2 regions of the Nostoc sp. DedQUE12b genome follow, and region 1 is predicted to be linked to the other one. Evidence: riboswitches for the same ligand, from Rfam matches in the RefSeq annotation. Region 1 holds a riboswitch; the other holds the start of a gene.
What was found. Region 1 has a riboswitch for cobalamin ahead of RMY16_RS31105 (energy-coupling factor ABC transporter permease). Riboswitches for the same ligand answer to the same signal wherever they lie in the genome.

Region 1 (4,202 bases):
GTAATTGAGGACGATAGCGGCGGGGATGCCAAACTCGAAATTCACTGATAAAACCCCGTGCTTCCAGTCCGAGAGAGAACTGATTATATCGTTGTAAGGTTCGCTGTAATAGTTGTCCGATTAGTATTGCTAAACTTTTCATGCTAATAGCAAGAGTGCGGTAGCCACCACGGGAATTTTGTGCTGTCCACAATTCACTAGCTGTGTTCAGCAGGATGAAAATAAACCGATACATTAGTAATAATAAATCGGTTAAAAGTACTGGAAATCGCAAGTAACGCAGAGTTTGTAATATTTCTGTGAAAGGGACAGTTAACATCAGAAAATATAAGCAAGAAACAGAGGCTAATGCTCTAGTTAAAATTCCCAATGCTTGGATACTGCCACTATGACTGATATAAATATAGAAGTGTCCGAGAGTTAGTCCATACCACGAATCTAATTTGACGCTTTGTAAATCAGGAATCGCAACTCCATTCACCATTAGGGCTGGTAAACTTGTCAAACAAAAAACTATGGTGAACATTAACAATCGAAAATAAACTCCAGCCGGAATTCTTGCATAAATAACTGTCCAAGTACTCATCCAAAGCGTGATCAAAATTTGCACTAGCGGATGGGTAGCAAGGGAAATAGCAAGGGTAGTAAATGCAAAAATCAGTTTGTGTTCCGGTGGCAATCTTCGCAGTCGATTAGTGTAAGCTAACGTATCTATTTGCAAGCTCATTCTTCACGTTTTTGTTGTTGGGAACGTCCTTTATATAACCCAATTGCATAACCAACTACTCCTGCACCCAAAGCTGCTTGTGAGGCAAATAATAAGCTTTCTATTTCTCCACTAGCGGGTTCAAAAAACGATTTAAACCAGGGTTTATATCCAGGTTGTATTTCCGTAATTGCTTTTTCGGCTTTGTCATCAGAACCAGCAAATTCACCACCGCGTACAAATATTAACGGTGCAACTGCTAAAGCTAATACAGCTACTACTAATAGCCAGTTACTCAACCCTTTTTTAGACTGATTCATTGCCACTTCCTCGTTTGATTAATTGCAATAGTTCCAATTCTTGAGGATTATAAGATTGCAGCCAATTCCACACCAATACAGTTAGCAATCCTTCACTAATTGCTAAGGGGACTTGAGTAATGGCGAAAATACCGGCGAACTTGGCAAATGAAGCGATAAACCCACCAACAGGTGCAGGAAAAGCTAGGGCAAGTTGGATAGAAGTGATAACGTAGGTGAGTAAATCTGCGATCGCAGCTGCTAGAAATATCGCAATTTTTTCTTTACCACCCAACTTGATTGTCAAATTATATATCCAGTAAGCTACAAATGGGCCGGCGATCGCCATCGAAAAAGCATTTGCCCCCAGCGTCGTCAAGCCACCATGCGCTAGTAATAAAGCTTGAAACAATAACACTAAACTACCCAAAACCGACATAGTAAGCGGTCCAAATAGCACCGCACCTAACCCTGTCCCCGTAGGATGAGAACAGCTACCTGTGACAGAAGGGATTTTTAACGCTGACAGCACGAAAGTGAAAGCACCAGCCAAGCCTAGTAGTAGTTTTAGCTGTGGGTTAGCTTGGGTAATGCGAGTCAGACTACGCAATCCTAATAGAAAAAACGGTAATGCCACAACCCACCAAAAAACTGCCCACTGCACTGGTAAAAAACCTTCCATAATATGCATGGCGTAGGCGGGTTTGGGTAAACCAACTACTAGATAAAAACTGATAACTCCCATCAGGGTTAGACTGACTAACGCCTGTTTTCTTTTCATAATCTGTACCTCGCAGATTTATGTAAACGAATTGATTCTAACCGGCGGGCATCCTGACTTACCTAATTTTGGTTTACAGTTGCGGGACAGCGCCGGATTTGCACCGGACTTTCCCTCTTGCGTCCGATGGCTGCTCCCCATCAGAACCGATTGGAGTAACTATATCACTATTACCAATTTTGAACAGCGATTTTTTATCAGGTATTCACAAAGCGTAGATTGCAGTGCAGAAATGACGTTAACAACTTCAGATGAGCGGACATTGACTGCCTTTTTTCACCCTTACACGGGAGAAATCTTAAGGGAGCGTGACGAAAATAATAATCTCTAGGCGATCGCTCGTAAGATTCACAGCGAACTGATAATGGGAAAAGTAGGGGATTACCTAGTAGAGCTTGCTGCCTGCTGGGGACTCGTGGTGCTTACGGGATTGTATTTGTGGTTGCGAGGCAACAAAGGAACCCTTTTATGAACATTGATTCCACGAGTATGGAGTCAGAATCAGCGATTATGGCGAGACTTGCACGCCGTTTCTGGATTTTATGGCGTGCTGCTAATTGGTTTTCTCTATAGTTACGACTTGCGCCAAAAGGTTATCCAAGCAATCGAGTTGGACGGGATATTGTAAACCTGTAGTAGACTTATCCAGAATTTACGATTTGCACAGCTTTTCTGAGGTAATGATTTTTCTATAATTTGAGTTGCAATACTGACAAAATATCTTTAACTGGGGCTTTATCTGCTTCTAGCTTCTCTATTTTCACTAATAGTCGTTTTGGAATATACTTGCACTTTTTAAGGAGGCGATCGCCATCTTTCCAAAACTCATAGTGATACCAAGCTTGGGGATAATCTTTGCCGTGAAGAGTAATGGTTTTCCACTAAATGGAGGCACAACACCCAGTAATGCCAAAATTTCTATAATTGGGCGCTTCTTGAACTCTGCTTCTTGAATAACCCCCAGTAAATGTTTGGGAATGTACTTGGTCTTCTTTGTACCTTTTTCCTGCCAATGATAGTAAGCTTGGGGGTAGTCCTTTCCACCCCTAGTAATGGTGCGCCAATGAATAGTGCCGTTACCCTCACCCCAATTTCTGCGCTTTTTACTAGGGTTGTCAATACTTGGGGATATCTCTATTTTTTCAAGCTTTTTACTAGGGCTATTATCAATACCCCCCAGTAAAAATTCCTCTAAATGAGGTGGATGGTTTCGACAGGAGTTTGAGGACTCAGATATTTTCGGAGCGCAAATTCTGGATAATTCCATAGGACTTGTCAAAAAACACCGTTGCTGTGCCTGTTTCACCGTGCCGTGCCTTAGCCATGATGAGCTTTAATATTCCTTGGTCTGTAGTGTCTGGGTTGTAGTACTCATCTCGGTAAGTGAGAATAATATTGTCTGCCACCATTTCTAAAATTCCCGATTGGCTAAGGTCGCTCATCATTGGGCGCTTATTCTGTCTGCCCTCAACTCCTCTAGAAATTTGAGAAAGTGCCAACACAGGAACTTCTATTTCCCCAGCCATTTTGTAAAGTCCCCGTGCCACGTCACCTAGTTCATAACTGCGGTTGCCCCCAGAATCCTCTGCCATCATTTGCAGGTAATCGACTACAACTAACCCTAGCTTTCCTTCTTTGGCCTTAATTTGACGGCATTCGGAAGCAATTCTAGAAACGGTAATACCTCTTGAGTCATTCATATAAAGCGGCAGTTCTGAAGCAATACCAACGATTTTGGCAATGCTTGTAAATTCCCAGTCTGCTAGGGGTTTATTACCTGAGCGATGTCTGCGGATGCGATCGCTTTTTAGTGGCGTTAACTCTAAATGCTTATAGGCGTTGCTAACACTAATTAAACTCCACAGCCTGTACTCCAATTGTTTCTTTGTCATCTCCAAGGAGAAGATGACCACAGGTAGCTCATGAAACAGTATCATTTGGAAAGCCAAAAACAAGGCGATCTGGGACTTTCCCATTGATGGCCTACCCGCAACTATGGTGAGTGTGCCGCTTTCAAATCCCACCATCAAATTATCGAGTTCATGAAGTCCTGTATGGTAAATGGGGTTTGCTGAATTTAAATCCTCGTAAGCAGCAACGTTAATCGTGCTGTTATGTTCAGTGTTTGAAGATAGGGTTTGATTAGATAATTGGAAAACTTTCTGTTCTGATTGGTCAAGAATATGTGGTAACTCAGTTTCTGTCTCGTAACCCAGATGTACAATTTCATTTCCAGCCTTGATTAACTGTCTACGCACGAATTTGTCCATTACCAACTCGGCTAAGGTGTCGATGTTGACAGCTGACACTGTGCGGTCTACCAGAGTTGCTAATTTATTTCTCCCGCCGATACGGACTAGCAAATCGTGGTCAGTAAGCCAAGCTGTAACTGTGAGTAAATCAGTGGGTTTACCAG
Region 2 (4,202 bases), on a different contig from region 1:
CTACAGCAATGTCATCAACTTCTGGAGATTGGCAACCAGTAGGAACAGTTGCCGAATTGGATAAAACTGGTCAGCTATTAAATGAAAACTCACCTGTTGGTTCTGTATTAGTAATTGGTACTTCTAAAAGCAAAAATCTAGTGGCTGTGAACCCTACCTGCACTCACATGGGTTGCACCGTAGAGTGGCTTGCAGAAGAAAAGATATTTTTATGCCCTTGTCATGCTTCCGAATTTGCTGCCAATGGCAATGTACAAATGGGGCCAGCTACAAAACCACTATCAAATTACGAGACAAAAATAGAAGGCAATTTAGTTATTGTGAAACGTAATTCATAATTTGTAATTAATAATCTCAGGCTTGATTTGGGGCTTTAAGTGTTCACTAAAATTATTATGTGGTAATTTGCAAGTAGTAATACCATAGTTAATCAAACGACAAAATTAACACACTGATATTGCTGGGAATATTAAGCATGAATTTGTCACTGTTTCTACCAATTTATAAATGCAAAAACCAAAACTAATAAATATTCCCAAAGCGACTCGTTACCAAAATGCGGCGATAGATTATTACATGGGACTTACAAATTCCTCCTATCTCCATTACGGGTATTGGGAGCCACTACCTACTGTGGGTGAGGAATTGACTCTAACTCGTCTGCATGCGGCTCAAGAAGCTTATGCAGCCAAGCTTTTTAGTTTTATTCCAGAGGGTGTAAAAACTGTGCTGGATGTCGGCTGCGGGATTGGTGGGAATGCAGTGTATTTACGCGATCGCGGTTTCATTGTTGAGGGACTAGCACCTGACACACTCCAGCAAGAAAAGTTTATCAAGAATACCAACTCTCAAGTACCTTTCTATTTAACCAGATTTGAAGATTTTCACGCCTCAAACTCCTACGATCTAGTTCTGTTCAGCGAAAGCAGCCAATATATTGCTGTTGACGATTTAGCCGAAGGTGCAGCTCGTTTACTGGATAGTGGTGGCTACCTGCTGCTTGCCGATATGATGCGTTCTCATGCTGAATACCAAAAGGGTATCTTTTCCAATTGTCATGTCGCCAGTGAACTCCAAGCAGCTTTAATAAAAGCTGGGTTCGAGTTAGTCAAGACTGAGGACATCTCCACCCATATTGCGCCAACGATTGATTTGTGTGTTGAGAAATTCTGTACTTTTGGACTGACTACAGTTAAATATATTGCAGATGTCGTAGCGATCGCACTTCCACCACTATACTCACTCGGATGTTGGGCATTTAAGCGTTGGCTAGAAAAGCCAATTGCTGAAGGGTTAGCAGCACGCGATATTTTTGAAAACCATCTGTGTTATTCTATCCAACTTTGGCAGTTATCTAAAGGAGTTTAATTGAAGATGACCACAGAAATAAACACTCAAGATTGGCAACAAACTTTTATCGCCACTAATTTATTAGCAATCGGGTACAACGCTTGGGTTGGCTATTTAGGAGGAGAACGTGGTGTTGTAATTTGCAGTACCAATTCTCCGCATTTAAGTAGTGCTGGTGAAACATTTAAAGCCCATTTTATCCCGCGTAAAAATCTCGCAGCTTTCTTAAATGCTTGGTTAGCAGCACCCGATACCGTACTGCTGCAAAGACACTTCATGAATGCACATATTCTCGAAGCTGTAGATAAATATAATCCTCAAAAAGATGTTGTATTTTTGTTGCAATACGGTAATCAAGCTGCTTTTTTATATTTAACTAATTTACCAATTACACCACCGCAATGTTATCAAACTGTATGCAAAGAATGGGCAGAATTTCAACCTCAATACACCCTTTTAACAAGAACAAAAACACAATGAAACTCATCCAAAATTAAAAACAAGCTTTCTGTTTTTACCGTTTTTTTCAATTGCTACGTATAGAGCTTTAATAGCAAAGTTAAAGCGTTAAACTACCTCTTAGAAACGTAAGACACTTGACAAAATTCAATCTACGATGTACGAAAATTATCCTTCCCCTCTACTGATAGTTAGGGGATTTCTTTTATGGATTTTAGCAGTAGCAAAAGTATAATTAAAATTCAGTAAGTGATATGGAAAATCAAAATTATTATCGACTGAATTTACATATAGAGAGCAACTATGGTAATGTGACACATAAATGTCGGTTCTGATGGGGAGCAGCCATCAGGCGCAAGGGGGAAAGTTCGGTGTAAATCCGGCGCTGTCCCGCAGCTGTAATGAGACGAACATAACGTATCTCTAAGTCAGAATGCCCGCCGACTCACTCTAGACACAAAACATTTATCTGCGAGGTACAGATGATACACATAGTTAAATTATTTCATGGGTACAGATATCGACTTAAGAAAGTACCCTCTGCAAGTGTTACTACTTCGCTTCGCTGTTAGTAACGACACTCAGTTTTGGATTGTCCTATAGGAATTTGGGTATCCATCAGAAATACCACAGAGTCTTTTTTGTCATCCAAATAGTATCCAGGATGATTTAGGTACAGCAATGCATTTCAACAAGCTAATTTCAGCCTAAATCTCAAAACTCAATAGCACAAATCAATATCTGCATTTACTGAAAACGAGGAGTTTCATGTCCACTTCCCGTGTCGTTACTTGTTGTGAGTTTTTCTCAAAAATCTTCGTTTTTACCGCAATTTATGAGTTGGTCTGTGGAGGAGGTGTAGCTATTGCTAATCAAGTTGCACAAATATCTGAGTCTCCTAAGTACGAAGGTACTGCAAGAGACTTACAACCAGTTGCACAAATAACACCTGAAAATACCCCAACATCCATAGAAGAAAAAGAACCAGATATTGAACTAACAGTCATCGATAAGTTACTCAATGAACCTGTTTACTCACCCTTTCGTCGTGAAGGGACAGTGAAAGATTCCACCCGTCCGGTTTACGTGATTACTGGCGAAGAAATGGAAGCGCAGGGTGCAAAAACTGTCAGAGAAGCACTAAAATTCCTTCCTGGTATCTTGCCTGATGGTACAGTTGGCACAGAAGTAAACGCTTTAAGCGGTCAATTTATCCGAGGTTCTAACTCTGCACAAGTCTTGATTTTGCTTGATGGTAGACCAATTAACGAACTTGGTTCTGGTGGTTTTGACCTTTCAGAATTTACTACCAATATTGTTGAAAGAGTTGAAGTATTACCAGGTGGTGGTTCTACTCTTTATGGTTCTGATGCTATCGGTGGGGTGATTAATATTATCACTCGTCGTCCTACAGAAAAAGTGACGACACAAGCAGGTGTTAATTTTGGCGCGTATGGGTTAAATCAGCAGACTATCAATAGTAGCGGAAAAATAGGAAATATTGGTTGGGTTGTAGGTTATAACCGTACCCAAGCAGAAAATAACTACCCTTTTTCCATCCCAGAAGCTAACTTTGAGGGAACTAGAGAAAATAATGATGTTCTCTACAACAACTTTAATATCAAGTTGAAGGCGGATTTAGGTTCTCGTAATACCCTTACCCTCTCTACTCTGTATTTAGGTAAAGACCAAGGAGTACCAGGAGGAGTCCCCATTCCCGAACCATTATTTGGTCAAGGTTATTTTAACTCGTTGACTGATAGCGATCGCAAATACACAGACCAAGTTCTCACTGATTTAACCTGGAACTCAAAATTAGGAAGTGGGAATCATTCGCTGCTAACAGCAAGAGTTTATGCAGATTTCCTCAACACTCGTTTTGATAGTCGCAATTCATCCCAAGCACGATATGATAACAGGCAAGCTTCTTATGGATTGCAAGCACAACACAGTTGGAAATTTGCTGATAATCAAACTTTAGTTTACGGCTTTGATTACCGCAATGTCTCAGCTACTAACAGTACATTCGACTTTTCTGTTGATACAAAAACAGTCACTTACGACGATAGTATTAGTCAAGGAGCGCTATTTGCTAGATATGAAATTAACTTTACCCCTAGTTTCACTGCCAACTTAGGTTTACGCCAGGATTTTAGTAGCCTGACAAATGGCTCTTTTACATCACCGAGTATCGGAACAAAATTTGTACTTACAGATTCTACCACCCTGAGAGCTAATTATATCAAGAATTTCCGTGCGCCGAATCTTTTCAGCTTATATGCAAATGGTGGTACTTACGTTGGTAATCCTAATCTTCGTCCAGAAAAAGGCGATAGTTATGATATCGGAATTGACCAAAAATTAGGCAATTTTGGTCTGTTGCGCTTGACATA

Region 2: another riboswitch for cobalamin. It lies ahead of RMY16_RS16290 (TonB-dependent receptor); the one in region 1 lies ahead of RMY16_RS31105 (energy-coupling factor ABC transporter permease).

Annotation. Positions count from the first base shown of each region.
Region 1 covers NZ_JAVRCI010000119.1:7,114-11,315, reverse strand. The annotation lists gene cbiQ (cobalt ECF transporter T component CbiQ) at 1-727, opposite strand, end outside; gene RMY16_RS31110 (energy-coupling factor ABC transporter substrate-binding protein) at 724-1,026, opposite strand; gene RMY16_RS31105 (energy-coupling factor ABC transporter permease) at 1,013-1,786, opposite strand; cobalamin riboswitch at 1,812-1,952, opposite strand; gene RMY16_RS33230 (PepSY domain-containing protein) at 2,121-2,258, shown strand; gene RMY16_RS31100 (hypothetical protein) at 2,262-2,414, shown strand; gene RMY16_RS31095 (hypothetical protein) at 2,550-3,053, opposite strand; gene dnaB (replicative DNA helicase) at 3,016-4,202, opposite strand, start outside.
Region 2 covers NZ_JAVRCI010000029.1:70,208-74,409, forward strand. The annotation lists gene RMY16_RS16275 (ubiquinol-cytochrome c reductase iron-sulfur subunit) at 1-338, shown strand, start outside; gene RMY16_RS16280 (class I SAM-dependent methyltransferase) at 508-1,368, shown strand; gene RMY16_RS16285 (hypothetical protein) at 1,375-1,830, shown strand; cobalamin riboswitch at 2,119-2,269, shown strand; gene RMY16_RS16290 (TonB-dependent receptor) at 2,578-4,202, shown strand, end outside.